One region of the Halomonas sp. E19 genome, then DNA from elsewhere that is predicted to be linked to it. Evidence: predicted binding sites of a transcription regulator. Region 1 holds the regulator's gene; the other holds the start of a gene.
The links. The regulator PhoB, encoded in region 1, activates phosphate uptake and scavenging genes when phosphate is short. The targets are predictions, from matches to a motif close to TGTCATANNNNTGTCANA.
Positions count from the first base shown of each region.

Region 2: a site for PhoB is predicted at 5,780-5,797, ahead of ACUDAL_RS03860 (Na/Pi symporter). Genes of this name have one in related genera too.

Region 1 covers NZ_JBNFWU010000001.1:3,188,935-3,203,782, forward strand. Annotated here, with positions in the region: gene ACUDAL_RS16650 (acyl-CoA thioesterase) at 1-178, opposite strand, end outside; gene ACUDAL_RS16655 (substrate-binding domain-containing protein) at 492-1,112, shown strand; gene ACUDAL_RS16660 (hypothetical protein) at 1,106-1,369, shown strand; gene ACUDAL_RS16665 (ABC transporter permease subunit) at 1,417-2,550, shown strand; gene pstA (phosphate ABC transporter permease PstA) at 2,547-4,085, shown strand; partial or broken gene pstB (phosphate ABC transporter ATP-binding protein PstB) at 4,101-4,910, shown strand; gene phoU (phosphate signaling complex protein PhoU) at 4,950-5,675, shown strand; partial or broken gene cysZ (sulfate transporter CysZ) at 5,695-6,402, shown strand; partial or broken gene phoR (phosphate regulon sensor histidine kinase PhoR) at 6,429-7,777, opposite strand; gene phoB (phosphate regulon transcriptional regulator PhoB) at 7,779-8,468, opposite strand; partial or broken gene ubiA (4-hydroxybenzoate octaprenyltransferase) at 8,549-9,438, opposite strand; gene ACUDAL_RS16705 (chorismate--pyruvate lyase family protein) at 9,449-9,943, opposite strand; partial or broken gene ACUDAL_RS16710 (NAD(P)/FAD-dependent oxidoreductase) at 10,130-11,289, shown strand; gene ACUDAL_RS16715 (HU family DNA-binding protein) at 11,503-11,781, shown strand; gene ACUDAL_RS16720 (hypothetical protein) at 11,857-12,213, shown strand; gene ACUDAL_RS16725 (cyclodeaminase/cyclohydrolase family protein) at 12,271-12,888, shown strand; gene yccS (YccS family putative transporter) at 12,895-14,848, shown strand, end outside.
Region 2 covers NZ_JBNFWU010000001.1:708,545-723,392, reverse strand. Annotated here, with positions in the region: gene ACUDAL_RS03885 (putative bifunctional diguanylate cyclase/phosphodiesterase) at 230-1,198, opposite strand; gene ACUDAL_RS03880 (hypothetical protein) at 1,138-1,962, opposite strand; gene ACUDAL_RS03875 (Lrp/AsnC family transcriptional regulator) at 2,153-2,695, shown strand; gene ACUDAL_RS03870 (complex I NDUFA9 subunit family protein) at 2,732-3,634, shown strand; gene ACUDAL_RS03865 (phosphate signaling complex PhoU family protein) at 3,787-4,464, opposite strand; gene ACUDAL_RS03860 (Na/Pi symporter) at 4,489-5,697, opposite strand; gene ACUDAL_RS03855 (nucleoside deaminase) at 5,878-6,249, opposite strand; gene ACUDAL_RS03850 (hypothetical protein) at 6,352-6,888, opposite strand; gene ACUDAL_RS03845 (hypothetical protein) at 6,935-7,285, opposite strand; gene ACUDAL_RS03840 (ribose-phosphate diphosphokinase) at 7,440-8,342, opposite strand; gene ACUDAL_RS03835 (hypothetical protein) at 8,342-8,869, opposite strand; gene ACUDAL_RS03830 (thymidine phosphorylase) at 8,848-9,870, opposite strand; partial or broken gene ACUDAL_RS03825 (2-dehydropantoate 2-reductase) at 10,147-11,077, shown strand; gene ACUDAL_RS03820 (hypothetical protein) at 11,143-11,406, opposite strand; gene ACUDAL_RS03815 (phytanoyl-CoA dioxygenase family protein) at 11,376-11,864, opposite strand; gene ACUDAL_RS03810 (YbhB/YbcL family Raf kinase inhibitor-like protein) at 12,311-12,787, opposite strand; gene ACUDAL_RS03805 (flavodoxin family protein) at 12,863-13,324, shown strand; gene ACUDAL_RS03800 (CCGSCS motif protein) at 13,442-13,630, opposite strand; gene fadA (acetyl-CoA C-acyltransferase FadA) at 13,795-14,848, opposite strand, start outside.

The DNA.
Region 1 (14,848 bases):
CCACGGTGGCGGTACGGCCCAGCGCTTCGCGGCCTGCGGCCAGCTCGGCGGCCTGGTCCATGTGGCGCACCAGCCAGCCGCCGGGAATGTCGCCGTAGACGTTGGTGTCCTGGCGCGAGGCCAGCAGCTTGAGCGTCAGTTGGCCCTGGGGAGAGGGAACGTCGTCGAGATCGGTCATGGATTGTCGTAAGCTCGGCTTGTTGTTGTCGGTTGAGAGTATTGCAGTGCAGCGCGGACGATGCGTGCGCCATCATAAACGCCTAATGCGAGCGATCCCAGTACTGCGGCGATCTGCCGTCCCATGCCGATGCAGCGTCGCCGTTGCGATGACCGCGTCGCCGCAGCCGAGCGCCAGGCCTGGATCGCCTTGCCCATCGTTGTCCTCGCTCGCCCTCAGGAGTGAACCATGTTGCTGAGTCAGCGCTTCGCCTTACCGCCCGGGCCGCCGCCTGTCGTGCTGGTTCGCCGCCTGCCTGCTGCTGCTGGCTGCGTTGGCGGCACGGGCCGAGGCGCCAGTCGGTACCCTGGGCATCGTCGGCTCCGACACCCTGGCCGGGCTGATGCTGCGCTGGGGCGAGCAGCTCGGCGACGCCCATCCAGGCATTCGTTTGCAGCTGCTGGCCAGCGGCTCGGCCAGTGCGCCGCCCGCGCTGACCGCAGGCACCACGCGGCTGGGACCGATGTCGCGGGCCATGAGCGACCGTGAGCGCGAGGCCTTTATCGCCACCCACGGCTACCCGCCGGTGGAGATCGAGGTGGCTCGGGATGCGCTGGCGGTCATCGTGCATCGCCACCATCCGTTGGACAGCCTGAGCCTGGCACAGCTCGATGCGATCTTCTCGCACACGCGCCGCTGCGGCGGAGAGGCGCCGATCGAGCGCTGGTCCGCGCTGGGGGTGACGGCGCCCGCCGGCAGGATCCAGCTGCATGGGCGCAACCGCGCCTCGGGCAGCTACGGCCTGTTTCGCGAGCGCGCTCTGTGCGGCGGCGAGTATCGGCGCCGCCTCAACGAGCACTCCGGCTCGGCCGCCGTGGTCGCCGCCGTCACCGAGAGCCTGGACGCCCTGGGCTATGCCGGGCTTAATCACCTGACCCCGGGGTCAAGGTGCTGACGCTGACCGATGCGCAGGGGCGCGTGCACCGGCCCGATGCCGCTTCGGTGCAGCGTGGCGACTACCCGCTGGGGCGCTCGCTCTTCGTCTATGCCAACCTGCCGCCGGGTCAGGGCCTGGCGGGGCCGGAGCGCGCCTTCTTCGAGCTGGTCCTGTCGCCCCGCGGCCAGGCCACGGTGACGGAGCTGGGGTTCGTGGCGCTGCCCGAGACCGTGGTCATGCAGCAGCGGCGCCGGCTGGGGCTGGACGACCCCTAGCACCGGCTGTCATTCAACTGTCATCAAGGCGTCTTACTCTTCTGTTCATGACCGAACCTCCCGCCTTTCCCGCTTCCTCCCGCTTCCGTCGACGCCAGTTGCGCGATCGGCTGGCCGGCGTGCTGATTGCCACCGGCGGCATTGCGGTGATCGCGGCAGTGATGGCCATCGGGGCCTTCCTGGCCGTGGAGGTGCTGCCGGCGCTCTTCGCCGGCAGGCTGGACCCGGCGTCGATCCGCCTGTCGCTGTCGCCGCTGGCTTGGGGCACGCTCAAGGCCGCCTTCTGGGCGCTGGTCTTCGCCATTCCCCTGGCGCTGGGGGCAGCCGTGCATTCGTCGCTGTACATGTCGCAGCGCCTGCGCAGCCACCTGAAGCCGACCCTGGAGCTGATGGAGGCGCTGCCCGGGGTGGTGATCGGTTTCGTCGCGGGGCTGGTGCTTGCGCCCTGGATCGAACGCCACCTGGCCGGGGCGCTGGCGCTGCTGCTGACCCTGCCGTTGACCGTGCTGCTGGTGGCCGGGGTGTGGCGCCGGCTGACAGCGCGGCTGCGCCAGCGCGCACCGCTGGCCTGGGCCGGGCTGTGGCTGCTGCCGTGGCTGGCAGCGGTGGCCTTCGCCACTCTGGCGCTCTCCCCGTGGCTGGAGGCGAGCCTCTTCGGCGGCGATCTGCGCGCCTGGCTCGACAGCCGCTTCGGCCTGGACTACGCCACTCGCAATGCCATGATCGTCGGCCTGGCCATGGGCTTTGCCGTCATGCCCAGCGTCTATGCGCTGAGCGAGGAGGCGCTGTCCGGGGTGCCGGCGAGCCTGGGCGAGGGCGCCCAGGCGCTGGGCGCGACCCGCTGGCAGACCCTGTGCCGGGTGGTGCTGCCGGCCGCGGCACCCGGCGTGTTCGCCGCCGTGATGATCGGCACCGGGCGCGCCGTGGGTGAGACCATGATCGTGCTGATGGCCAGCGGCAATACCGCGCTGATGAGCCTGAGCCCGCTGGAAGGCATGCGTACCATGGCGGCCGGCATCGCCGTGGAGCTGCCCGAGGCGATTCCTGGCAGCCAGCCCTACCTGCTGCTGATCCTGGCGGCGCTGCTGCTTTTCCTGTTCACCTTCCTGGTCAACACCCTGGCCGAAATCGTGCGGACGCGGCTGAGGCGCCGCTATCGCTGGCTGGGCAGCGCACCGTGAAGGGTCGCCTGCCGCGTTCGGAGGGGCCCTGGGCCTGGCTCTGTGCCGCCAGCGTGGCCCTGTCGCTGCTGCTGCTGGGCGGTCTGCTCACGCTGATCGCCGTGCGCGGGCTGGCGCTGTTCTGGCCGGCCCCGGTGGAGCTGGTGGCGCTGCATGACGGCGAGCGCCTGGCTGGGCGCGAGATCCGCGAACTGCCGCTGCCCCTCGGCGAAGGTCGCGAGCGGCTCTACTTCACCGCCAACCGCGACCTGGACGGCCATGTGTGGCGCTGGGTGGCGCTGCACGAGATCGCCCGCACCGAGCGCCCCGAGGCGCTGGTCGTGCTAGAGCGCCAGCGCTACGGCGACTTCATCGGCCGGCTGCTGGCGATCGAGCTGGCCGGCGGTGAGCGCTATGGGCAGGAGGCGGCCTGGCCCGCGCTCGAACGGCGCCTGGCCGCGCTGCAGGCGCTGCGAGATGAACGCGAGCGCCTGCGCCGGGAGGCGCTGCGGCCGCTCGTTGCCCACCTGGAGCGAAACCCCGGCGATCGCCAGGCGCAGCAGGCGCTGGCCGAGCTCGATGCGCGCCTTCAGCGGCTGCAGGAGGCGATGCGCGGCGACGTGGCGGTGCTGGAGAGCGTCGACGGGCGCCGCCTGCACCAGCCGCTGGACGAGGTGCTGGCGGCCACCCGGCCCAACGCCATGAGCGGGGCGGCCAAGCTGGCGGCCTGGGCGCGAGGGGTGTGGCGCTTTCTCTCCGAGGGGCCGCGGGCGGCCAACACCGCCGGCGGGGTGTGGCCGGCAATCTTCGGCACGGTGCTGATGGTGATGCTGATGTCGCTGCTGGTGACGCCCTTCGGCGTGCTGGCGGCCATCTATCTCAACGAGGTCGCCCACCAGGGCCGCCTGACCCACCTGGTGCGCATCGCGGTGCGCAACCTGGCGGGGGTGCCGTCGATCGTCTACGGCGTGTTCGGGCTGGGGGTGTTCGTCTACGGCATCGGCGGCACGCTGGACGAGTGGTTCTTCAGCGACACCCTGCCGTCGCCCACCTTCGGCACCGGCGGGCTGCTGTGGGCCTCGCTGACCCTGGCGCTGCTGACCCTGCCGGTGGTGGTGGTGGCCACCGAGGAGGGGCTGGCGCGCATCCCGTCGCACCAGCGCGAGGGTGCCCTGGCGCTGGGCGCCACGCGGCTGGAGACCCTGACCCGGGTGGTGCTGCCGATGACGGTGCCGGCCATGCTGACCGGGGTGATCCTGGCCGTGGCGCGGGCCGCCGGGGAAGTGGCTCCGCTGATGCTGGTCGGCGTGGCCAAGCTGGCGCCTCAGGTGCCGGTGGACGGCGACTTTCCTTTCCTCCATCTTGAGCGCAAGTTCATGCACCTGGGCTACCACATCTACGACACGGCCTTCCACGGCGACGACGTGCAGGCCGCCATGCCGGTGGTCTATGCCACGGCGCTGCTGCTGGTGCTGGTGATCCTGGTGCTTAACCTGACTGCCATATTGTTGCGGCATCATTTCAGGGTGCGTCACGGTGTGCAGCCGCGCCGCTGACTCGAGGAGTCGTGCATGACCAAACCGCCTGGGCCGCTGCCTTTCGCCACGGGGTCGATCATCGACTTCCCGGCCGAGGCCAGCTGCCTGCAGATCGAAGGGCTGACGCTGGCCTACGGCGGCAAGCCGGCGCTCAAGGGGCTCACCCTGCGCGTTCCCCGCCACCGCGTCACGGCCTTCATCGGCCCGTCGGGGTGCGGCAAGTCGACCCTGCTGCGTGCGCTCAACCGCCTGCATGACCTCAACGACGAGGTCAGCCACGCCGGGCGGATCCTGCTCGAGGGCCAGGACATCCACGCGCCGGAGGTGGCGGTGGACGAGCTGAGGCGGCGGGTCGGCATGGTGTTCCAGGTGCCCAACCCCTTCCCCATGTCGATCTACGAGAACGTGGCCTTCGGGCTGCGCCTGCTGGGCGGCATGCGCAAGCGGCAGATGGACGATACCGTCGAGTGGGCGCTCAACGCCGCCGCGCTGTGGGACGAGGTGAAGGATCGCCTGCGCGCCTCGGCCTGGTCGCTCTCGGGCGGCCAGCAGCAGCGTCTGGTGATCGCCCGTTCGCTGGCGGTACGCCCCGAGGTGCTGCTGCTCGACGAGCCCGCCTCGGCGCTGGACCCGATCTCGACGCTGAAGGTCGAGGAGCTGATCCGGCGGCTGAAGTCGCAGCTCACCCTGGTGCTGGTCACGCACAACATGCAGCAGGCGGCGCGGGTGTCGGACTACACCGCCTTCCTGCAGCACGGCGAGCTGGTGGAGTACGCCCCCACCGACACGCTGTTCACCAACCCGAGCCTGAAGAGCACCGAGAACTACATCACCGGCCGCATGGCCTCGACGCGGCCGCTACGGCGGCCCGAGGAGGAACCCATGGATATCACCAGCGACACCCATAGCCAGCATATCTCGCGCCAGTTCAACCAGGAGCTGGAGGCGCTCAAGACCCAATTGATGACCATGGGGGGCCTGGTCGAGCAGCAGGTGCAGGAGGCGGTGCAGGCGCTGCTCGAAGGCGACAGCCGCCTGGCGGAGAAGGTCCGCGACCGCGACCGCGAGGTCAACGCCATGCAGCTCAAGATCGACGACGAGTGCACCCGGGTGCTGGCCCGCCGCCAGCCGGCGGCCTCCGACCTGCGCCTGGTGCTGGCGGTGATCCGCGCCACCGCCGACCTGGAGCGGATCGGCGACGAGGCCAGCAAGATTGCACGCAACGCCCTGAGCCTGACCGAAGGCGGCGGCAGCGTACGCGGCCTGGTCGAGGTGCGCCACATCAGCGAGCACGTGCGGCGCATGCTGCGCGATGCGCTGACCGCCTTCGCCCGCTTCGATACCGAGCTGGCGCTGCAGGTGGTGCGCGAGGACGAGTCGGTCGACGATGAGTACAGCAGCGCCATGCGCTCGCTGATGACTTTCATGATGGAGGACAGCCGCGCCATCGGCCCGGTGCTCAGCGTGATGTGGGTACTGCGCGCGCTGGAGCGGGTCGGCGACCACGCCGACAACCTGGCCGAATATGTCATCTACCTGGTGAAGGGGCTCGACATTCGCCATATGGACCCGGGCCAGCTCGACGCCGGCGCCCTGGCCCGCAAGTAAGCCGCCCAAGGGAGAGCCGATGCAAGCACAGACCGCCCTGCTGCGCGGCGTGAAGCTGGTCTACCGCCGCGGCCTGCGCCGCTACGTCTACGCGCCGATTGCCATCAACCTGAGCGTCTACGCGGCCATGCTCTACTACGTGGTCACCCGCTTCGGCGACTGGCTGGCGGCCTGGCTGGCGCTGGTGCCGGCTTGGCTGGTCTGGCTCGAATGGCTGCTCTGGCCGCTGTTCGTGGTCAGCCTGGTGCTGATCGTGTTCTTCACCTTCTCGCTGGTGACCCACCTGATCGCCGCGCCCTTCTACGGCTTTCTGGCCGCCAAGGTGGAGGTCGAGGCCACCGGCCGCCCGCCGCTGGACGACCGTGGCCTGGCGCGTACCGCGGTGGACGCGCTGGGCCGCGAGCTGGTCAAGCTGGGCTACATCCTGCCGCGCATGCTGGCGCTGTTCGCGCTCAGCTGGGTACCGGGCCTCAATGTCCTCGCCCCCTTGCTGTGGGCGCTGTTCTCGGCCTGGATCATGGCCATCACCTACCTCGACTACCCGATGGACAACAACAAGGTGAGCTTTGCCGACATGCGCCGGCGGCTGGCGGCGCGCTCCTGGCAGACCCTTACCTTCGGCGGCTGGGTTACCCTGATTACCTGGCTGCCGCTGGCCAACCTCTTCCTGCTGCCGGGCGCGGTGGCCGGCGCGGTGCTAATGTGGGAAAGCCACTACCGCGGCCTGCCGAGCGAGGCGCTGAGCGGCGGCGCTCAGTCGGGCCGGGAGGGCGTGGCGGCGGGGCTGGGCGTGGTCGACGCAGCAGAGCCGGCGGTAACGGCGACCAGCCGTGCGGCGGGAAACACGCAGCGGAACAGGGCGCCCTGGCCGGGGTGCGACTCGATCTCGAGGCTGGCGTCGTGGCGCAGCAGCACGTGCTTGACGATGGCCAGCCCCAGGCCGGTGCCGCCGGTGGCGTTGCTGCGGCCCTTGTCGACCCGGTAGAAGCGCTCGGTGAGTCGCGGCAGGTGGATCGGGTCGATGCCTTCGCCGTTGTCCTCGACCTCGAGGCAGGCCCCTGGGGGTGCGGGCGCCAGCGCAGCTCGATGCGGCAGCCTTCGCCGGTATAGCGCACCGCGTTGAACAGCAGGTTGGACAGCGCGCTGTGGATCTCCTGCTCGCTGCCGAGCAGGCCCCGCGGCTCGCTGATCGAGAGCGTGATCCGCTGGCGCCCGGCCGACAGCGCTTCGCCGTCGCGCTGGATGCGCGCCAGCAGCTCGGGCATCGCCAGCGCCAGGTGATCCTCGCCGCCCTGGTCGATCTCCAGCCGCGACAGCAGCAGCAGGTCGTTGACCAGGTTCTGCATGCGCGCGGTCTGCTCCTGCATGCGGCCAAGCCCCTTGGCCAGGCGCGGCGGCAGCAGCTCGGCGGTGTCGGCGTAGGTTTCCAGGTAGCCGGCCAGTACGGTCAGCGGCGTCCGCAGCTCGTGGGAGACGTTGGCGACGAAGTCGCGGCGCATCTCCTCGAGGCGGTGCAGGCGGGTGATGTCGCGCGCCATCACCAGGCGCTCGTCGTCGCCGTACAGGGTGATCTGGAACTGCAGCACCCGACGCTCGTCCACCGGCGAGGTCAGCGTCAGCGGCTCCCGGTAGGCCCGGGCGTTGAAGTAGGCCACGAAGCGCGGGTCGCGGATCAGGTTGGTGATGTGCTGGCCGCGGTCGTGGGCGGGCTCCAGCCCCAGCATCGCCTCGGCGGCGCTGTTCCACCACTCAAGGTCGCCGTGGGGGTCGAGCATCACCACGCTGTCGCGCATCGCCTCGGAGGATTCCTGGATGCGCTTGAGGGTCGCCTGCAGGCGGCCCTGGGTGTGGCGCTGACCCTTCTGGTAGCGGTAGAGGCGATCGAACAGGTCGCCCCACAGGCCGGCGGCGGCGGGCGGTTCGTCGTGGGGGCGGCGGATCAGCCAGTTGCGCAGGGCGTGCAGCTGGCGCAGGTGGTAGGCCAGGCAGGCGGCCAGGCCCACCGCGAGCCCCAACCCCGGCGCCGAGAACAGCCAGCCGACCAGGCTGCCGGCGGCTCCCAGCAGGCCGATGCGCCAGACCTCCCGGCTCCAGGGGCGCACGTCAGCCCTTGTTGGAGAAGCGGTAGCCGGTGCCCCGCACAGTCTGGATCAGGTGCTGGTGGGCGTCGCCCAGGGCCTTGCGCAGGCGGCGGATGTGTACGTCCACGGTGCGCTCCTCGACGTAGACGTTACCGCCCCACACCTGGTCGAGCAGCTGGCTGCGGGTGTAGGCGCGCTCCTGGTGGGTCATGAAGAACTGCAGCAGACGGTACTCGGTGGGGCCCATCTCCAGCGCCTGGCCATGGGCGCTGACGCGATGGCTGACGGGGTCGAGCTGCAGGCCGTCGACCTCCACCGGCTCCTCGACGCCGCGCGGCGTGGTGCGCCGCAGCACCGCCTTGAGCCGGGCCACCAGCTCGCGGGGCGAGAACGGCTTGGTGATGTAGTCGTCGGCGCCGGCTTCCAGGCCGAGGATCTTGTTGTCCTCTTCGCTCTTGGCGGTCAGCAGGATGATCGGCAGCTCGCGGGTGGCTTCCTCGCGCTTGAGCCGGCGCGCCAGCTCGATGCCGCTGGTGCCGGGCATCATCCAGTCGAGCAGCAGCAGGTCAGGCTGATGGTCGATGATCATGGCGTGGGCGCTCTGGGCGTTGGCCGCTTCCAGCACGCGGTAGTCTGCCATCTCCAGCGCGACGGCGATCATCTCTCGGATCGGCGCCTCGTCATCGACGATCAAAACGGTCTTGGCAGTCATCCCGTTGCCTCATGTTGCGTGACGTTCGATGACGATATCACCACGTTATCATGACAGTAGGATGACATGGCCGCCAGCGCTCAGCCCAGTTCGGGCCACAGGCTCAGCGCGATCCCGGCGAACAGCAAGAGCCCCGACCAGTGGTTGTTGAGAAAGGCCTGGAAGCAGCGCTCGCGCTCGCGCGTCCTGATCAGGAACTGCTGGTGCACGAAGGTAGCCGCCATGCCTGCCAGGCCCAGCCAGTAGAACAGGCCAAGCCCCAGGCGCACCCCGGCCCAGCCCAGCAGGCCCAGCGTCACCAGCTGCAGCAGGCCGATCATGGCCCGGTCGGCGCGGCCGAACAGCACCGCAGTGGACTTGATGCCGATCTTCAGGTCGTCGTCGCGGTCGACCATGGCGTATTGGGTATCGTAGGCCACCGTCCAGGCCACGTTGGCGGCGAACAGCAGCCACGCTTCGAAGGGCACCTGGCCGAGCACGGCGCCGAAGGCCATGGGAATCGCCCATGAGAAGGCGGCACCCAGGAACAACTGCGGCAGGTGGGTGTAGCGCTTCATGAAGGGATAGATGAAGGCCAGGGCCACGCCCACCAGCGACAGCAGCACGGTGAACAGGTTGGTGAACAGCACCAGCACGAAGGCGGCGGCGACCAGGGCGGCGAACAGCAGCTTGGCCTCGCGCTCGCTGATGCGCCCGGTGGCCAGGGGCGGTTTCGCGTGCGCTTGACGTGGCCGTCGAAGTGGCGGTCGGCGTAGTCGTTCACCACGCAGCCGGCCGCACGCATCAGGTAGACCCCGGCGACGAAGATCAGCAGCAGGTGGCGCTCGGGCAGGCCTTCGGCGGCCACCCACAGCGCCCATAGTGTCGGCCACATCAGCAGCCAGGTACCGATGGGGCGATCCAGCCGCATCAGCTGCAGGAAGTCGGGCAAGCGGGCCAGGCCGCTGGGGTGGAGCAACGAGCGATCCATCGAGTCCTCCTTATGCAATGACGTTTATCCTAGCGTGCGGGAAGGCCGAGTTCCTCCGCCATCGCGTCGAGGAAGAACTCCTGCACCAGCACTGCAAAGCGGCCGTGGCGGAACACCGAACGCCGGCCCCAGGGGCCGTCCAGCGCATGGAAGGGGCGCTGGCGCGGGTGATCTCGATGGGGCTGCGCTCGAGGTCCGGCTGGCGGAACAGCCAGCTGCCCAGCGAGCGCTCGCCCAGCCGGTCGAGGCGCTGGCCGCGCAGCAGCGCCAGGGAGGCCACCGAGCGCGCCACCACCCAGGGGCGCTCGTCGAGGCACAGGGCGACCTCGCGGCGCCATGCCAGGCGGTCGCAGGGCAGGCCGAGGGCCTGGGCTTCGTCGGGCCGCGGCCGGTCGAGGCGCTGGTCGAGCAGGCGCACGCGAAAGCGACGCTCGGCGCCGGCCGCGATCAGGCGGGCGGTGAGCGAATCGCGCGAGGCTACCCACTGCCACCAGCCCGGGCTCATGGCAGGCCGGCTCGCCGCCAGCGGCCGCCAGATGGGGTAACGGTGTGCATGGCCTTGCTGCGCCGTGGGGGTCCGGCCACCGGCTCTCTCCGGGTCGACTGGGGGCGCATAGTGTAACATGCGGCCTTGCCACGATTCCTCGTGCAGGGCCGCATGTCGCGGTCCCGGCAACCGGCAGGGAGTCCCATGACCGCACCTCTGATCCTCATCGGCTCCGGCATGGCCGCCATCGGCCTGGCGCGCCAGCTGCGCGCCCTCGACCCCGAGCGTGCGCTGACCCTGATCACCGCCGACAGCGGCGACGAGTACGCCAAGCCGCTGCTCTCCACCGGCTTCGCCAAGCGCCTGCCGCCGTCGCGGCTGGCCGTGCGCTCGGCCCTGGCGCTGGCCGACCAGCTGGGGGCGGTGGTGCGCACCCACACCCGCGTCGAGGCCATCGACCCCCAGGCCCGCATCCTGCAGCTTGGCGCCGAGCGGCTGCCCTATGGCACGCTGGTGCTGGCCACCGGAGCCGCGCCCGCGGTGCCGTTCGCCGTGCCCGCTGCCGTCGCTGCTCGCGTGCACACCATCAACGACCTCGATGACTATCGGCGCTTCCATGCCGCCCTGGAGGCGCTGGGGCGGCCGGCCCGGGTCGCCATCATCGGCGCCGGCCTGGTGGGCTGCGAATTCGCCAATGACCTGCTCGTCGGTGGGCATGCGGTGAGCCTGGTGGCGCCAGAGCGCACGCCGCTGCCGCGGCTGCTGCCCGAGCCGCTGGGGCGTGCCCTGGGGAGCGCCTTCGCTGCGGCGGGCATGGCCCTGCGCCTGGGACGTGGCCTTGAGGCATTGGAGAGCGTTGGCGCCGATGTCGTCCTGCGGCTCGACGACGGCACTGGGCTTGAGGCGGACCTGGTGCTGGTGGCCACCGGGCTACGGCCGCGCACCGAGCTGGCGGCAGCGGCGGGGCTGGCGACCTTGCCGGCCGGCATTGTGGTCGACCACTACCTGGCCACCTCGTCGCCCGGCATCTTTGCCCTTGGCGATGCGGCCTGCGTGGCAGGGGTCAACGCCATGTACGTGCCACCGCTGCAGGCTAGCGCCAAGGCGCTGGCCCGTACCCTGGCCGGTACGCCCACCGCCGTGCACTACGCCGCCTGGCCGGTGGTAGTGAAAACCCCGCTGCTGCCGGTGGTGGCCTATCCGCCCGCCGAGGCACCGGCGCGCTGGCGCATCGAAGGGGAGGAGCCGACCTGGCCGCCTTCGCCGAAACCCAGGACGAGCGTTTGATCGGTTTTGCGTTGACAGGCGCCAGCGTGCGGCGGAAAGTTGAGCTGGCGCGAGCCGTGCCGCCGTTGCTAGGCTAGTCTCGTCGGCGCCGCGGGGCTTTCCCGCGGGCAAACTGACGAACACCTCGCTTGACGCTTTCCAGGAGCAGGGGCGATCTTCACACGCGGATCACCACACGCAAGGGAACGAGCTCTCCGGCAAAGCGGTGGGCGGTTTGCGATCCATTCGACGCGCTGATAACAACACCACGGCATCCATGCCGGCAACCAGCCAATACCAGGAGGGCTTTTATGCGCAAGCCAGAACTTGCAGCGGCCATCGCAGAACGGGCGGAACTTTCAAAGGACAAGGCCAGCCAGGTGCTGAACGTCATTCTCGACGAGATCACCGGCAGCGTGGCCCAGGGCCAGGACGTCTCGCTGATCGGCTTCGGTACCTTCACCGTGCGCGAGCGTGCCGCTCGCACCGGCAAGAACCCGCAGACCGGCCAGCCGCTGGCCATTCCCGCCAGCAAGACCGTGGCCTTCAAGCCGGGCAAGGGGCTCAAGGATGCCGTCGGCAAGGGCTGATGCCCGCCCGCGTGCCGTCACCCTGCGGCCTGCCCCGGCAGGCCGTCGCCCGCCTGCCTGTGAGTCGATCCCATCATGAAGCTGCGACTAATGCTCTGGCTGCTGGGCCTGCTGCTCAAGCGCGCCTCGCGCCGCAAGCCGCAATTTCGCCAGCAGCTGGCCGAGCTGCGACGCCTCGACTGGGGCATCGCCACCGAAGACCTGTCGGTCGCCCGCCACTACCGCATGTCGCCGCACGGCATCCGCAGCGGCGCGGGGCTGCCGGTCGACCTCGACCTGGAGCTGCGCTTCGAGGATGAAGCCACCGCCTTGGCGGTGCTGCGCAAGCCGACCCAGCGGGCCTTCCTTGACGGTATGATGGCCGGCAAGGTGCGCCTGGTCGGTGACTCGGGTGATCTCAACAAGCTGCAAAAGCTGCTCAAGCACCTCTGATGGCGTGCCGTGCGTCTGCTCACCGCGCCCTGCCCGCCTTCCGGGCGGATTCCTGCCATGGCATCCCAGCCGGAATCGACCATGTCGTCCCATGACAGCGTGTGGCAAGCCTCGCTCGAGGACTTCTGCCACGCCATCGAGGCGCGCTCCATGCCGGGCTGCGGCGCGGCGGCAGCGGTGAGTGCCGGGATCGGGCTGGCGCTGGTGCTCAAGGGGCTGCGGCTCGGCGAGGAAACGGCAGAGGCACCCGGGCGCAGCGCCCTGATCGCACGTGGCAATGCGCTGCGCCAGCGGCTTGCGCACCTGGCCGACGACGATATCGCCGGCTTCGAGGCCTACCTGGCGGCGCAGCGGCTGCCCCACCGCACGCCTGGGCAGGCGCGGCAGCGAGACGAGGCGCGCCAGCAGGCGCTGCTGGCGGCCTGCCGCGTGCCGCTGCAGATCGCCCGCGGCTGCTGCGACGGCCTGGCGCTGGGCAGCGAGGCGCTGGCGCATACCGCGGCGGCGCTGCAAAGCGACACCCGCGCCGGGCTGCAGCTGCTGGCTGCCGCCTTCGATGCGGTGCTGGTGGGCCTCGACGACAACCTCCCGGGTCTGGCGGACTCTCAGCAGCGCGCCGACCTCGCCGAAGAGCGCGACCGCCTGCGACAAGAGGCCGAGCGCCGACGACCCTGACCTCCTATGCCTCCTTCACTCTCGCTTTCGCTGCGGCGCCTGTGGACGCTGGACAAGTTCGCCTACAGCCTGCGGGTCTTCCTCGCCTTCAGCGGTGCGCTGTTGCTGAGCTGGTCGCTGGCCGACTTCGCCCTGGTGCTGCCGCTATTCCTCGGCATCATCGCCAGCGCCCTGTCGGAGACCGACGACAGCTGGCAGGGCCGCCTGCAGGCGCTGGCGGTCACCCTGGTCTGTTTTGCCGTGGCGTCGTTTGCGGTGCGCTGGCTGTTCCCCTGGCCCTGGCTGTTCGCGCTGATGCTGGGGCTGTCGACGTTCGTGCTGGTGATGCTGGGGGCGGTAGGGCAGCGCTACGCCACCATCGCCTCCGGCACGCTGATCCTGGCGATCTATACCATGATCAACATCGAGCAGCAGGGCGGCGGCGCGCACGACAGCTGGGCCCAGACCCTGCTGCTGCTGTCGGGCGCCGCCTGGTACGGGGTGATCTCGGTGGTGTGGTGCGCGCTATTCTCGCGCCAGCCGGTCAAGCAGAGCATGGCCCTGCTCTATCGCGAACTGGGCCGCTACCTGATCCTCAAGTCGGCGCTGTTCGAACCGCTGCGCGGGCTCAACCTGGAGGCGCGCCGGCTGGCGCTGGCGCGACAGAACGGCCGCGTGGTGGAGGCCATGAACCAGGCCAAGGAGATGATCTTCCGCCGCCTCGAGGGCCAGCGCGGCAATCGCCAGCTCAATCGCTACCTGCGCGTGTACTTCATCGCCCAGGATATCCACGAGCGGGCCAGCTCGTCGCACTACCCCTATGCGCAGCTGACCGAGGCTTTCTTCCACCACGATGTGCTGTTCCGCTGCCAGCGCCTGCTCGACCAGCAGGGCCAGGCCTGCCGGCGGCTGGGCAAGGCACTGCTGCTCAATCGACCTTTCGAGCATGCCCAGAGCGAACAGGCGCTGGCCGATCTGCGTGCCTCCATCGCTCACCTCAAGGCCATGCGCAACCCGGCCTGGCGCGAGCTGATGCCGCCGCTGGGCGGCCTGGCCGACAATCTCGCCACCTTGGAACAGCAGCTGGCCCAGGCCCACAATCCCGACGTCGACGACGGGTTGGGCGATCCCAGCCTGTTCAATCGTTCGCCGGTGACCCTCAAGGAGGCCTGGGAGCGCATCCGCCTCAACCTGACGGTGGGCTCGCCCACCTTCCGCCACGCGGTACGCCTGCCGCTGGCGCTGCTGGCGGGCTACGCGCTGCTGCAGCTGATCCAGCCGAGCCAGGGCTTCTGGATTCTGCTGACCACGCTGTTCGTCTGCCGCCCCAACTTCGCCGCCACGCGCCGCTTTCTGACCCAGCGCATCCTCGGTACCGTGCTCGGCCTGGTGGCAGGCTGGGCGCTGATCAGCCTGTTCCCCGGCATGCTGACCCAGACGCTGATCGCCGTGATGGCCGGGGTGACCTTCTTTGCCAGCCGCGAGAAGCACTACGTGCTGGCCACCGCCGCCATCACCCTGATGGCGCTGAGCAGCTTCAACCAGGTCGGGCATGGCTTCGATCTGATCTGGCCGCGGCTGTTCGATACCCTGATCGGCGCGCTGATCGCGGGGGTGGCGGTGTTCTTCATCCTGCCCGACTGGCAGGGGCGGCGGCTGCATCGCCAGGCGGCCGCCACGCTGGAAGCCAGCTGCCATTACCTCGACGAGATTCTGCGCCAGTATGAGAGCGGCAAGCAGGACGACCTCGCCTACCGCCTGGCGCGGCGCAACGCGCATAACGCCGATGCCGCGCTGTCGAGTCTGCTGGCCAACGTGCTGCAGGAACCCGAGCCCTACCGTCGTCACGTGGCCGATGATGGCTTCCGCTTCCTGGTGCTGTCGCACACCCTGCTGGGCTATCTCTCGGCGCTGGGGGCGCACCGCCAGCGGCTGGGCGAGGAGGCCGACGATACCCGGCTGCTGCCGGTGGCACGTGGCA
Region 2 (14,848 bases), 2.5 Mb from region 1:
TCGATGTGAAGCCCACCGTAGGAGTCGACAAGAGAAGGACCCAGATGGCGACACGTTCGCTGCCGTTATCATCAATAAAAGCAATCATTCTCATTTTTATCAGTTACCATTCCCCCGTTGTTGACAGGCCACGGTTGCAGGCCAGCGGCCCACGCATCATGCGCAAGTACGCAAGGGAGAAAGCGCAAGAGACGAAGCGCACGATAGAAGGAGTGTGTTTCAAGAGAGGTCAGCGAGGCGGCAGCAGGCTGTCGATACAGGGATCTGCCCACCAGGCGTCACGGCTTGCCTCAAGCTGGGCATGGTGGCGATGCCAGGCGAGCAGCTCCACCGCCGGCAGCGCCCGAGTATAAAGGTAGCCCTGCGCCTGGTCGCATTGCAGCCCGCGCAGGATGCCATGCTGGCGGTCGGTCTCGACCCCTTCTGCCGTCACTTCCAGGCCCAGGGCATGCCCTACGTCGATCAGGCAGGCAACGAGTTTCTGCGCTCTGGGATCTTGCTCCATGCCGCGAATGAAGGCGCGATCCACCTTGAGCCCGGTAATGGGCAGGTGGCGTAGGTATTCGAAGGAGGCGAAGCCAGTGCCAAAATCATCGATGCTAACCTGCACACCCAACCCGCGCAGCCGCTCAAGCGCCTTGCTGGCGGAGACAAGATCATGCATGAAGGCACTCTCGGTGATCTCGATTTCCAGCAGCGAGGGCGCAATACCGGCTTGTTCGATCAAACGCCCCACCTCGACTAGGAGCCGCTCGTCCATCAGGTTGCGTACGGAAAAGTTCACGCTGACACGCTTTTCGAAACGCGTGATGAACCGGCAGGCTTCGCTCACCACGAAGCGTGTTACCGGGGCAATCAGGGTTGTGGTCTCGACCTTGGGCATGAACATGCCCGGGGCAAGCAGCGAACCATGCCGGTCACGCCAGCGAATGAGCCCCTCACAACCGCATACCGAGCCGTCGCTGAGGCGCAGCTTGGGCTGGTAGTGCAGTTCGAATTCCCCATGCTGCAGGCCCTCGCGCACCCTTGCGATCAGCTTGATGTTCTGCACGTTACGTCTGGCCAAGGCCGGCTGGTAGTGGCAATAAGGGCGATGCTTTTCCGACGCAGCCAGCAGCGCGGTGCGCGCCTCGCGGATCAGGCTTTCGGGTGTGTCGCCATCGCCCTGCTGCAGGCTGCTGCCGGCGATGAGCTGCACGCGCAGGGCACGCCCAGCACTTCCAGGTTCTCTTCGCCAAGCTCGATCACCTGGCTTGCCCGCCGCTCGAGGTCGGCGACATCCTCGCACCGAAAGAGCAGCATCAGCTCTGCCCTGCTCACCCGATAGCAGCCGACTAGCGCCGGCGCCAGGCCGGCGAAGCGCGCATGCAGGGCCAAGATGAGCGCCCTCGAGGCATCGGCGCCCAGGGCCTCGAGGATGTCGTTCATGTCATCCACTCGCACCAGAATCAGGCCGATGTCACCCGACGACGGGATGGGGGGTTCGTTCAGGTGGCGGCTCAGGTCGTCTTCCAGCGCCACTTCGTTGGGAAGGCGGGTACTGAGGTCGGTGCGTGCGGCATGCTCACTGGCGAGGTGAATCTTGCGCAGCTGGGAGAAGAGCGCTCCGGCAAAACCGCCGATAAGCAGATACAGCCCCAGGCGTACCAGCCAGTTGAGAGTAGTTTGTGCCTCGCCGGTTGCCACCGTGAGGGGCATGGCGGCCATTAGCAGACCGGCGACCAGGGCCGTCGCCAAGGCACCAAAGAGAAGATACCAGACCCCGGCCAGCAGCACGGGAATCAGCATCAGGTAGGGATAGGCGAAACGCGTGCCGCCCGTGGCATACACGATCAGCATGCCAAGGCCCAGCAACAGCGCCAGCACCAGCACACGACCGCCATGCCGCACAATGCCAGGAAAGGCCTGCCACTGCGACCGCAGCTCCTGCCAGGAAAGAATATCCTTCGCGACGCCTCCCATGAAGCGCTCCGATGTCAAGTGCTCGGGGTATCTCTTAGGTTAAAAGTGTATGCAGCATTGCAATCTTTTGCGCACTCCCGTTTCAACGCAGCCTGCCAACCTCGGTGTTCCATGGCTGCCAGCTGGCATGGATGCATCGAGGCGTGGCAGCCACTGGCAGGTACGGCAGGGATTCGCCAAACTTGGCTTGATGGTTAGCGTCATCCGTCAGGAAGTCACCGATTGCCACATTGACGAGGCACCCATGCGCAACCTCAAGCTCGATCGTATCGATCACCTGCTGCTGGAAGCCCTGCAACAGGATGCCCGCCTTACCACGGCAGAACTGGCCGAGCGGGTGAATCTCTCCCCGTCCCCCTGCGCCCGCCGCATACGCCGGCTTGAGCAGGCGAGCCTGATCACCCGCTATCGCGCCGAGCTGGACCGGGAACGACTGGGGCTTGCGATCACTGCCTACGTGCGGGTTCGGCTCGACCATTGCCAGCATGACGGAACGGAAGCCTTTGAAGCGGCCATGCAGGCCATGGCAGAAGTGATCGACTGCCATGCCATGTCAGGGGAGTGCGATTATCAGTTGCATGTCCTGGCCACCGACCTGCACGGCTACGAGCACTGGCTGCGCCAGCTCAAGAAGCTGGGCATGGTGAGCAGTGTGGAAAGCAGCTTCGCGATTCGCGCAGTGAAAGAGAACGGCACCCTGCCACTGCCTCATGACACCTCCACCCGACCCTGATACCGTGCTTATCGAACAGCGGAGGGAAAGGGAACCATGGCCTCTGGCCCTGTCACAGTTTTTGGCGGCACCGGGTTTCTCGGGAGCCAGATCGTGCTCGAGCTCGTGGAGGCTGGCTGTGCGGTGCGCATTGTGGCACGCCGCCCCACCTGGCCGAACTGGGCCGAGCCAGACGATCCGCTGAGCCTGGTCGAAGCCGACATTTGCAGTGAATCGGACACCCGCCAGGCCCTGCATGGGGCAGCGGGAGTAGTTAACGCGGTGAGCCTCTATACCGAGAGCCGCCAACTGCGCTTCGAGCACCTGCACGTGGAAGCGGCAGCCCAGCTGGCACGCCTGGCGCATCGCCAAGGTATCACCACCCTGATCCAGCTCTCGGGCATCGGCGCCGACCCGGCCTCCCGCTCGCCCTATATTCGTGCGCGCGGGCGCGGCGAAGTCGCCGTCATCGAGGCCTTCCCCAAAGCCGTGATCCTGCGGCCGAGCGTGATGTTCGGCCCTCACGACCGCTTTCTCTTCACCCTGGAAAGACTGACCCGGCACCGGGTGCTGCCGTTGTTTGGCAAGGGGGAAACGCTGCTGCAGCCGGTACATGTGCGGGACGTGGCACGCGCCTGCCATCGGCTGCTCAACGCCACCACGACCCAGCGTCGCCTGTTCGAACTCGGCGGCGCCGACGTGCTGCGCTACCGCGACATTCTCGGTCTGATCGCCGCCCACCTGGAGCGTGACCCGCGCATGGTGCCGATCCCGTTTCACTTGTGGCAGCTGGCCGCCTTGCTCGGCAGCTGGTTGCCCAGCCCGCCCCTGACCCGCGACCAGCTGGCGCTGATGCGCCAGCACAATGTCGTCGACCCAAGCCTGGGCACCCTGGCTGATCTCGGCATCACTCCCCGCTCGCTGCGCGAGAGCCTGCCCGACTGCCTGCCTTGCCGCTGAACGCGCCTGCCAACGACCTGGCGCAGCTGCGCCGAGCTTTGCCGGGTGTAAATAGTAAGGATTTGCTGGAAGCTGCTGCTACCTGGGAGAGCTCTGGCTTCGCTTCCCGCAGCGCAAGGAGCCGCTCGCCAGAGCGGCGAGCGGCAGGAGGGTCAGAGTTCTTCGTCGTCGGAATAGAAGTCGAGGTCTTCCAACTTGCCCAGCACCGCGGTAGCGATGTTGGCCAGGTGGGCGGCCACACGCTTGTAGTGGCGTGCCAGCAACGAGTAAGCCACGGCCTCGTGAAACTCGATCTTGGCCTCGTCACGGAAGAGCTCCTGGATGAGCCTGTCGCAGTGGGCACGGATCTCTACCGCCTTGGTCAACGCCTGGCGCGCCTGGCGCTCGTCAGAGTCGCTCGTGGCCTTGATCACCATGCCGAACATGCCGGTCATCTGCGCCGCCATGGCGTTCAGCGGATCCTGGTACTTGGGCACATGGAAGCCTTCGCTGTAGAAGTGCCCGACCTCGAACACGTTCTTGCAGTAATCACCGATGCGCTCGGCGTCTTTAGCCACGCTCATGAGAGCCAGGCAAATGGCCACGTCGTGCCCCGGATTCACCGTCAGGTGGCGCAGCACCTTGCGTCGTATGGAGCGTTCCAGTTCGTTGATCGCCCGGTCCCGCTCATAGAGCGGCTGGCGCACCTCGTCGGCTGCCACCGTGCTGTGCAGCACTTCGTTGGCGCGGTCGAACATCCAGGCGCCGTGCCCGAGCATCTGGGTCAGATCCTCGAAAGCCATGTTGATGGTATTTTCCGAAGTCAGGGCGCTGTAAAGCTGACGAAACATGGAGAAAGCTCCTGAAAGCCGCGCTCAGCGCAGGCTGGTAAACAGTTCGACGGTACCGATCCCGAGCAGCGGTATCACCAGGAACACGCCGATCAGGAAGATGAAGGCATAGCGCGTCTGGCGGGCGGCGAGCTTGCCGTACCAGGTTGCCACCTTGAGCGGCACATAGCGCAGCGGATACCAGACCAGCGTGCCGGTCACGTTGAAGATGACATGAAACAGCGCCACCGTCATCGCCGCTGCCACCGGGTTGGCGGTAGCCGCCAGCACGCTGGTCACGGTGGTGCCCAAGTTGGCCCCCATCATGAACGGCAGCACCCGCCGCAGACGCACCACGCCGGCCCCGGCCAGCGGCACCATCAGGCTGCTGGTGATGGTGCTGGACTGCACCAGCACGGTGGAAACCAACCCCACCCCGTAGGCGCGCAGGTCGCTGCGGAAGAAATAGGTGCGGAACAGGCCATCCATGTGGCGCAGCAGGGCACCCCGCAGGTTCTGCACCATGAAGCCCAGGGCAATGAACATCAGCAGCAGTCCCAGGGCGGCCACCAGCAGCCCCTGGGAGGCCGCCGTGGGTGTCAGGGCGCTGCCGATCGCATTGGCCGCGTCCACCACCGGCGCCGTGATCACCTTGACGGGGCTATTCGGACGCGCCACCTCCTCCAGGCCGATCAGCTCGGCCAGCCAGCCCGCCAGGCGGGTGAACATGCCCCGCCCGGCCTCGTGAAACAGGCCGCTGATGAATTCCAGCGGGAACACGATCAGTACGGTGAGGATATTGAAGAAGTCGTGCATCAGCGCCGCGGTAAACGAGCGCCGGAAGTTGCGCCGGATCCGCATGTTCGCCAATGCCACGATCACTCCCGTGACCGCGGTGCCGATGTTGGCTCCCATGATGGCGAACACGGCGGTGCCCAGGGTCATCTCGCCGCTGGCGACCAATGTCACGATCAGCGCCGAGGTGAAGGACGAGCTCTGCACGATCATGGTGACCAGCACGCCGGCCAGCAGGGCGATGAAGGGGTTCTCGCCATAGGCGAAGAGCTGGGCCAAAAAATCGCTGGCACGGCCAAATGTGCCAAGGCCGGCACCCAGCACGTTCAGGGCCGCCAGGAACAGGTAGAGGCAGAGCCCGGCATAGATGCTACGTAGCCAGGCAGGCACCTCGCGTACCGGTTCTCGGGATAAGGCGGCACGGCTCGATTGGCCGTCGGATCTCTCGGTCTTGGACATGGGCGGCCCGTTTTCAGGTTACACGTACTGGATGACGGAAGCGTGACGTTCTGGTGGCACTGCGCGCACGGTAACGGGCCAAGATGACAGTTTCATGACAACCGCTGCCGACACGCGTACGCCCAGGCTAGTGGCCGATATCTTCGTTCCACAGCTCTGGCGAGGCCTCGATGAAGCGTGTCATAAGTTCGACACAGTCAGGCAGCTGTAGCACCTCCACGGCCACGCCCCGCGAGGCGAGCAGCGCTTCTTCTCCGAGGAAGGTCTGGTTTTCCCCACCACCACGCGCGGTATGCCGTAGAGCAGGATGGCGCCGCTGCACATGGCGCAGGGCGAAAGGGTGGTGTAGAGCGTGCATTCACGGTAGATCGCCGCCGGCAGGCGCCCTGCATTTTCCAGGGCGTCCATCTCGCCATGCAGGACGGTGCTGCCCGCCTGGACCCGACGGTTGTGTCCACGCCCCAGGATGCGGCCCTGGTGTACCAGCACCGAGCCGATGGGCACGCCGCCTTCCGCGAGGCCCTGGCGTGCTTCGTCCAGGGCTGCTTGCATGAATGAGTCCATCTTTGCGCTCCGCTTCCTTTCGACTGTCGAATCCTGCAGAGACCTTAGCAAAAGTGCCCGCTTCTGCGCAGCCAGGCCAGGACCGGCTCCTCACTGCCAGCGCCAGCCGTGACGCTCCCACCAGGCCAGCGCAATCTGGCGATTCTGCGCATTGGCCTGGGGGTCAAGCACGCTTGCCAGGCGCACGTAGTCGCCCGCCGTCTGGGCCATCAACGCAGGATCCTGGGTGGCGAGCTGCAGCGCGTAGAGCACCAGCATCAGCTCGTAGTCATCGCGGCTGTCGATCAATCCATACAGCAAGGGTACGGCAGGCTCACCGATCTGTCCGAGGCGCTCGGCGGCGATGTACCAGACCCGCGGGTGCTCGTCGCCCCCATAGACGTCGACGAAATCTCGGTCGGCCAGGCGGCTAACGTGGTAATGAGCTTCATCCTGCACGGAATGGAAGTGACGGGGGACCCAGAAGCGGTCTTCGGCGCGGCTCTCGCCCTGACGGGGCGCAAGGGCCGGCTCACCGGCTTGAGCCACGGGCTGTTGCGCTGGGGACGAAGGTTCGGGCGTGCGGCCACCGCAGCCCACCAGCAGCCCCATGGTCAGCCCGAAGATAGCGATAGTACGTCGCGTCATGGCGGTACGGTTCCTGTATCGACCGAAGGGGTATCTCGCTGGCTTTTTACGCTTTTGCGTGGCCGCTGGCTAGCCCGACCGCTTCGATGCCTTGTCGACCGGCTGCCAAGCACTTTCGCGAGCCCATGCCGTAGCCACATACCCATTGATGAATGGGAATCGACAAAGGCTCATCGACGCAGCACACCCACAGTATGATGAGCCTGTCCCAATAGCCAAAGTGAGCGCCATGGAACCCTTTCTCGTCGATGTGTACGCCATTCATCCCCGTGGACATGACATTCATCTCGGCGGAGGCCTGTTCCTCGCCCCCAGCGCCGAGGCAGCCGAAACCATGGCCACGGAAGAGTACTGGAAGCCACAGCTTGCCAAGCAAGGCTTCGATATCGGCTTCCACACCGACCTGCCCGGCACGGCCCTCGCTGAGATCGCTGGCAGCGCTAAACCAACCATGGAACCACCTGCCTGTCGCAGGCTGGCAACGCCGCGGCCAGCCTAGAGGCGGCGTGCCATGACAGCACCCTGGGCTCGAGTAGCTACCCTGGGCTCGGTCAGCCCGCCGCCAGCACTTGATCCAGCGCCCCGGCCAGCAGCGGCGCCAGGAAGACGACATTGCTCTGGTGAGCGATGGCGTCCGTGCTCCAGACCTCCTTGATGCCAGCCCGGCGAAGCGCGTCGAAGGCATCGCCGGCAAAGAGCGCATGCGTCACGGCAACATCCACGCGCTCCACCCCGGCGGCCAGCAGCGCTTTTGCCGCCTGGATCAGGGTGTGGCCGGTGCTGGCGACATCGTCCAGCAGCACGACACGACGCCCAGCAAAGGGCAGTGCCGGCAGGCGGATCTCGACCTCATGATCACCATGACGCTGCTTGCTGCACACGCCATATTCCAGCCCCGCCACGCGCGCGGCACTCTTCACCCACTGCGCCGATTCTGCATCAGGCCCCAGCAGCAGCGTCTTGCCACCGCGGCGCGCCACCATCTCGCCCAGTTGCGGAGCGCCGGAGAGCGCTACGGCCTGGCGCAGCGGCACCGCCTGATCCAGCCGTTCGACGCGATGCAGGTGAGGGTCGACGGTGATCAGCGCTTCGAACAGCTCGGCCAGGAAGCCGCCGACCAGACGCTGACTCACCAGCTCGCCGGGGTGAAACGCCTTGTCCTGACGCATGTAGGCAAGATAGGGCGCCACCAGCACCAGCCGTTCGACGCCCTGCTCGCGCGCATGGCGTGCCAGCAGCATCAGCTCGACCAACTTGTCGTTGGGGCGGTCCAGACTTCGATAGATCACCACAGTCCGAGGCCAGTCCCCCGCCTTGGCAAACGGCAAAGTCAGGCACAGCTCCTCGTCGGGAAAGCGATGGCGAACGACACCATGCGCGGCAAGGCCCGCCGCCTCAGCCAATCGGCAGGCCGGTGCGGCCTCCTCGGGAAAATAGAGCAGTCCGGCTGTCATCAAAACTCCAGGTTCATTCGCGTAAGCTGGTGTTGCGATCCGATGCGGTAACCGCTGTCGCGCTCGCTGCTTTGCAGCGCAAAACCGCACTCACTGCGGAAGGCGGCATAAACGCGATACAACGGCTGTCCCTTCACTACCGTGTCGCCGAGCTGGGCAAACAGCTCCACCCCGGCATTTCTGGCTTTGGGGGCTCCTGCCAGCCGTGCGATACGCGCCATGCGCAGGTTGTCGATGGCAGTCACCACGCCATCCTCAGGGGCCAGCACATCGAAACGATGGGGGGCCAGGTCGAGGTTATCGAGGTCGAAGGGTTTTTCACCCTGGGCACGGATGATGGCCTGCATCTTCTCCAGCGCACGCCCCGAGTCGAGAATCTCGCGGGCGATGCCGAAACCATCGCCGCCGCGAATGTCGGGGTCGAACTCCAGCATGCGCCCCGCCAGGCGCAGCGACTTCTGGCGCAGGTCCATCGGTGCCTCGGGATGCAGGCTCAGTACGCGCATCACGTCGCGGGCCTCGAGCATCGGGCCGATCCCCGCCCGACCGGCTGGCTGCCGTCGGTGATCACCACGTCGAGGGTCAGGCCCAGGCGCCCTGCCACAAACTCGAACAGCTTGCGCAAGCGCCGGGCCTCGGGCATCGAGCGCACCTTGGCATGCGGCCCCACGGGTATATCGAGCAGCAGGTGCGTGGAGCCTGCCGCCAGCTTCTTGGAAAGGATCGAGGCTACCATCTGGCCGGGCGAATCGATGGAGAGCGGCCGCTCCACCGCGATCAGCACATCGTCGGCCGGCGAGAGTTCGCTGGTGCCGCCCCAGGCGAGGCAGCCGCGATGCCGCCGCACCAGCTCCTCGAGATCGTCGAAAGGGATCTCCACCTTGGCCAGCACCTCCATGGTGTCGGCCGTACCCGAAGGCGAGGTGATCGCCCGCGATGAGGTCTTGGGGCACAGCAGGCCGTGCGCCGCAACGATAGGCACCACCAGCATGGAGGTTCGATTTCCGGGGATGCCGCCGATGCAGTGCTTATCCACCACCGGATGCTCGCGCCAGTCGAGCCGTCGCCCGACACGACACATGGCATCGCTGAGATAGAAGATCTCCTCGCGGTCGAGCTCGCCGAGCTCGCAGGTTACCACGAAGGCAGTCAGCTCGATCTTCGAGTAGCGCAGCTCGGCGATGTCCTGCACGATGGCGCGATAGTCCTCACGACTTAGCCGCTCGCCGGCGATCTTGCGATGCAACGCGGGAATGGAGGGCGGCGGCTCCGCCTGCGAGACGCTGACCGGCGTGCCCTCCTCGACCCCCAGCGAGGCGAACGCATCCTCAGAGAGACCCAGTTGGGCATGACCGACAATGGCGGCATCGTCCACCACGTTGAGGCTGGCAAGAATGCGCTTGCCGTTGGCGCGCACCTCGACCTTGGAGAGCGCCTGGAAGCCCTCGGCGCGGTAGAGGTCGCACTCGCGGTGCAGGTAGGCCACGTTCTCGCGGTAGGTATCAATGGCTACGCGGCGCAGGGCCAAGGGCAGCGCCCTTCCTGAACCGGCTCGGCGCCGGAAGTGTGACGAGGGAGGAAGCGGTCATGGGTCAGGTCGCATCGGCAAGGGTCATCGACAGTCTGCCTCACTTTTCTCAGGTGTGGCAGTTGCAGGAAACCCCTTCATGACCTGGCTCAAGTCAGACAAAGGTGCGCCCAGCGCGGAGGGGATGCACCACGCCGGCAAGCCACTATCCTCAAAGACAGCAGCGACCAGAGACAAGATCACCCAGCGACATGGGCCAAGCCATAAGGGGGCAGCATGAAATTCGCCATCATGGGCAGCGGCGGGGTCGGCGGCTACTTCGGCGCCCGCCTGGCCGCCGCCGGAGAAGAGGTCACCTTCATCGCCCGCGGTGCTCATCTCGAGGCGATGCGCCGCAATGGGCTCAGGCTGACCAGCATCAAGGGCGACCTGCATCTAGAGCGCGTGCAGACAACCGATGACCCGGCGACAGTCGGCACGGTCGACTGCGTGATCATGGCGGTCAAGACCTGGCAGCTGCGTGAAGCCGCCGAAGCGATCCGCCCCTAGTCGGTGACACCACTCTGGTGCTGCCGCTGGAGAACGGCGTGGAAGCTGCCGATACCCTGGCAGAGGTGCTGGGCGAAGCCGTGGTACTGGATGGCCTGTGCGGCATCCTGGCCTGGAAGGAAGCCCCCGGGCATATCGTCCATGCCGGCGTCGATCCTTTCGTGCGTTTCAGCGAACGGGACAACCGCAACAGCGAGCGAACCGCCCGCCTCAAGGCGGCCTTCGACCGAGCGGATGGTGTTAGTGCCGAGATCCCCGACGACATTCGCGTGGCGCAGTGGAGCAAGTTCCTGTTCATCTGCGCCCTGAGCGGAATCGGCGCAATCACCCGCGCCCCGATCGGGGTCACCCGGCAACTGCCCGAGACCCGCCAACTGATCGAGGCGATCCTGGTGGAGATAGAGGCCGTCGCCCGGGCCCAGGGGTGGCCTTCCCCGACGATGCCGCCGAGCGCGCCATGCGCTTCATCGATGCAATGCCGGCCGAAAGCACCTCCTCGATGCAGCGCAACCTCATGGCCGGCGAGCCATCGGAGCTGGAATCCCAGAACGGTGCCGTGGTTCGGCTAGGCCGGGCTGTGGGCGTCGCCACGCCGGTCAACGAACTAATCTATGCCGCACTGCTGCCACAGGAGCTGGCGGCACGCGACACACTCTGATCGAGTCTTGCCGTGGCCACGCGGGCCACGGCATGCGACACATGGGCTGAACGAAACGCCAAGACTTACGAAACCGGCTTGAGCGGGCTCCAGTCCTTGCGGTTGGCGAGAAAGTCCGGGCGTGGGCGATTGCCACAGAACGGGTTGACCAAGCCATTCTCGACGCTATTGTAGACGAAGAACAGGTTGCTGCGCGGCCAGCACGACATGTTCATGTTGGAGCCGTGCATGGTGTTGCACTCGAACATCACCAAGGTGCCGGCCGGCCCCTTGGGCGCCTCGATGTCGCCCTTGAGCATCAGCTCGCGCAGGCTGGTATTGTCGGGCACACCAACTTCCTGGCTCTTAAGCGACTCCTTGTAGTTGTCGGTCGGGGTGCGGCCGACGCAGGGCACGAAGTATTTGTGCGATCCGGAATCAGCATCAGCGGGCCATTGAACTCGCCGTTGTCGGTGAGGATGATCGAACAGCTGAGGGAGCGCATGCGCGGCATGCCATCCTCGCTGTGCCAGGTCTCGAAGTCGGAGTGCCAGTCGAAGCCCTTGCCCTTGAAGCCCGGCTTGTAGTTGATGCGCGACTGGTGGATATACACGCCCTTGCCCAGCAGCTGTTCCACCATCGCCAGCAGCCGCGGGTCGCGAGTCAAGCGACTGAAGCGCTCGGATATCTCATGGATACCGAAGATGGAGCGGATCTCCTGTCGCCCCGGCTCCAGCACGGTGCCTTCAGAAAGCTTGAGATCCTCATCCTCTTCATAGTCGCGCAGCTCCTGGATGAAGGCCTCCATTTCTTCGCGGGGAAAAAGCCCTCGAAGGAAAGAAACCCTTTCTCTTCGTACTCCCGAACCTGCTCCTCGCTCAGCGGGCCATCGCTGCGCTCCGCCCCTTCGGTAAACACGACCGGGTCGATGCGCTCGAACATGCCGAGCTTGCGTTCCAGCCGCGTGGGAAACAGGTCCTGTACATCCTTTTTCATCGCATGCTCCTCCTTGATCTAAGCGAAACGCCCGTCTTCGGCGGGTCGCTATCCACCCTAGCCGTACGCCAAGTCGCATGCAAAGTCGCTTTGTATCGCTGCTTTATAGGATGAAACCGCCTGTAAATTTTCCTGACGCAAGGAGAAACAGACATCCTCTCGCCGCAAGGGCGGGATGTCTTCGACAGGGGGTACTGAGGGATTCGCCACCAGCGCGGCCGGCACAAGACCAGCCGCTTGGCTCCGGCACCGGGGGGTTCAGCCCCGGCGGTAGGTGCCGATCAGGCGATTCATGCCCAGCAGGTGGGGTTCGAGCTGCTTGAGCAGTTCCGCCAGCCCCAGCCCTTCCGGCAGATCGGTCGGCTTGCTCAGCGCCAGCACCCAGAAGTAGTAATGGTGTGGCCCGTGCTCTTCCGGTGGCATGGGGCCGCGGTACCCTACGCTGCCGAAGTCGTTCTTGCCGCAGGTTCCGTCGCAGGTCGCCTCGTCAAGGGAGGTGGTCGAGCCCGGCAGGTTATAGAGCAGCCAGTGAACGAAACCGTAGCTGCCGTGCTGCACCAGCGGCGCGTCGGGATCGTGGCATATCACCGCATAGCCCTTGGTGCCTTCCGGGGCATCGTGCCAGTTCAGGGGCGGCGAGACGTCCTCTCCTTCCCCCGTATGGCGAGCAGGAATGGCGCCATGCGCCTGAAAGGCGGGGCTCGTCAACTGCATATCCGACAGTGCAAAGGCCATGTGCGAAATTCCTCCTGTAGACAAAATGCGGAAGGTGTCGCAACAGCGTCGGAAAAAGCCATTAGACTGTCAAACATGAAACGCTTGCTGATCGTGGCTCATACGCCCTCGCCCAATACCCAGCGCCTGCGGGACGCCGCCGAACGCGGCGCCACTCACCGCGACATCGAGGCCATCGAGGTGGTGGTGAAAGCCCTGCTCGAGGCAGGCCCGGATGACGTGCTCAACTGCGATGCCATCCTGCTTGGCACCACCGAGAATCTCGGCTATATGAGCGGCGCGCTGAAGGACTTCTTCGACCGCAGCTACTACCCGGTGCTGGCAAAACGGCAAGGCTTACCCTGCGCGCTCTATGTGCGCGCCGGGCATGATGGCACCGGCACGCGGCGTGCGGTGGAGGGTATCGTCACCGGGCTGCGCTGGAGATGGGTACAGGAACCGCTGATCCTGCGCGGCGAGTGGAAGCAGGGCTTCGAGGCTCAGGTAGAAGAACTGGGTCTCTATCTGGCAGCAGGTCTCGACGCCGGGGTGCTCTAGCGCCCCCTTTCCGCTTAGTGTTGCCAACAACAAGACGGGCATGCCACATGGCATGCCCGTCTTGGATTCGGCGAGGGCTGGCGTACCCGGCTCGCTCGCCAGCGGCTGGTTACGGCGTCAGCCGCTGCACGAGCCGCAGCAGACGCCGGGCTCCCCATGCTTGCCTTTCTTCTCCACATCGGCGCCGGTCGCTTCGTCTGCGCTGGCATCCGCACTCGCTGCGGTTGTCGGCGCCGGCTCATATGCCTGAACGACGGGCTTGTCGTCTGCCTTGTCTTTCTTGAAGAGGGTCTTGAGCAGGCCCATGGGGATCACCTCGCAGCGGACTCATAAGAAGCATCAAACATGCATCTTATTGTTCGACGCTCAGTGCGTCAACGCTCGAAATGCAAACGGCCCTGCGACGCGAGATCGCAGGGCCGTTGCACATGCCAGAACCCGCTTGGGCAAGAACTGACTTGAGCGGGAACTTACTTGAGGCGTTCGAACACCGTCGCCACGCCCTGGCCCATGCCGATACACATGGTGGCCAGGCCAAGCGTGGTATCGCGCTGCTGCATCACGTTGAGCAGCGTGGTGCAGATTCTCGACCCCGAGCAGCCCAGCGGGTGCCCCAGAGCGATGGCACCGCCGTTGAGGTTGACCTTGTCATCCATGGCGTCGAGGAAACCGAGATCCTTGAGCACCGGGATCGCCTGGGCGGCGAAGGCCTCGTTGAGCTCCACGGTTTCGATGTCGGCTGCCGAGAGACCGGCGGCCTTGAGCGCCTTCTTCGACGCCGGCACCGGACCATAGCCCATGATCGAGGCGTCGCAGCCTGCCACGCCGGTGGAGAGCACCCGGGCGATGGGTTCGAGGCCCAGCGCCTGGGCACGCTCGTAGCTCATGATCGCCATGGCGGAAGCGCCGACCGACAGCGCCGACGAGGTACCGGCCGAGACGGTGCCGCTGCGCGGATCGAACACCGGCTTGAGCTTGGCCATCTCTTCCAGACTGGCGTCGATGCGCACCACTTCGTCATGCTTGAACAGGCGCTTGAAGCCATTGGCGTCATGCCCTTCGACGCCGACGATCTCGTTGTCGAAGTAACCTTTCTGGTTGGCCGCATAGGCGCGCTGGTGCGAACGCACGCCAAACTTGTCCTGATCCTCACGGGTGACGCCGTGCATCTTGCCCAGCAGCTCGGCGGTCAGGCCCATCATCATGGCGGCCTTGGCGGCATACTTGCTGGCCGCCGGGTTGACGTCGACACCGTGGGCCATGGGCACATGCTCCATGTGCTCGACGCCACCAATGACGTAGAAGTCGCCCATGCCTGCCTTGATGTTGGCCGCCGCGATGTGCAGCGCGGTCATCGAGGAGCCGCACAGGCGGTTGACCGTCTGGGCCGGCACGGTACGCGGTATGCCGGTCATGATCGCGGCGTTGCGGGCGATGTTCATCGACTGCTCGAGGGTCTGGTTGACGCAGCCCCAGATCACATCGTCGACTTCGCTCGGGTCGAGGCCGGCATTGCGATCGAAC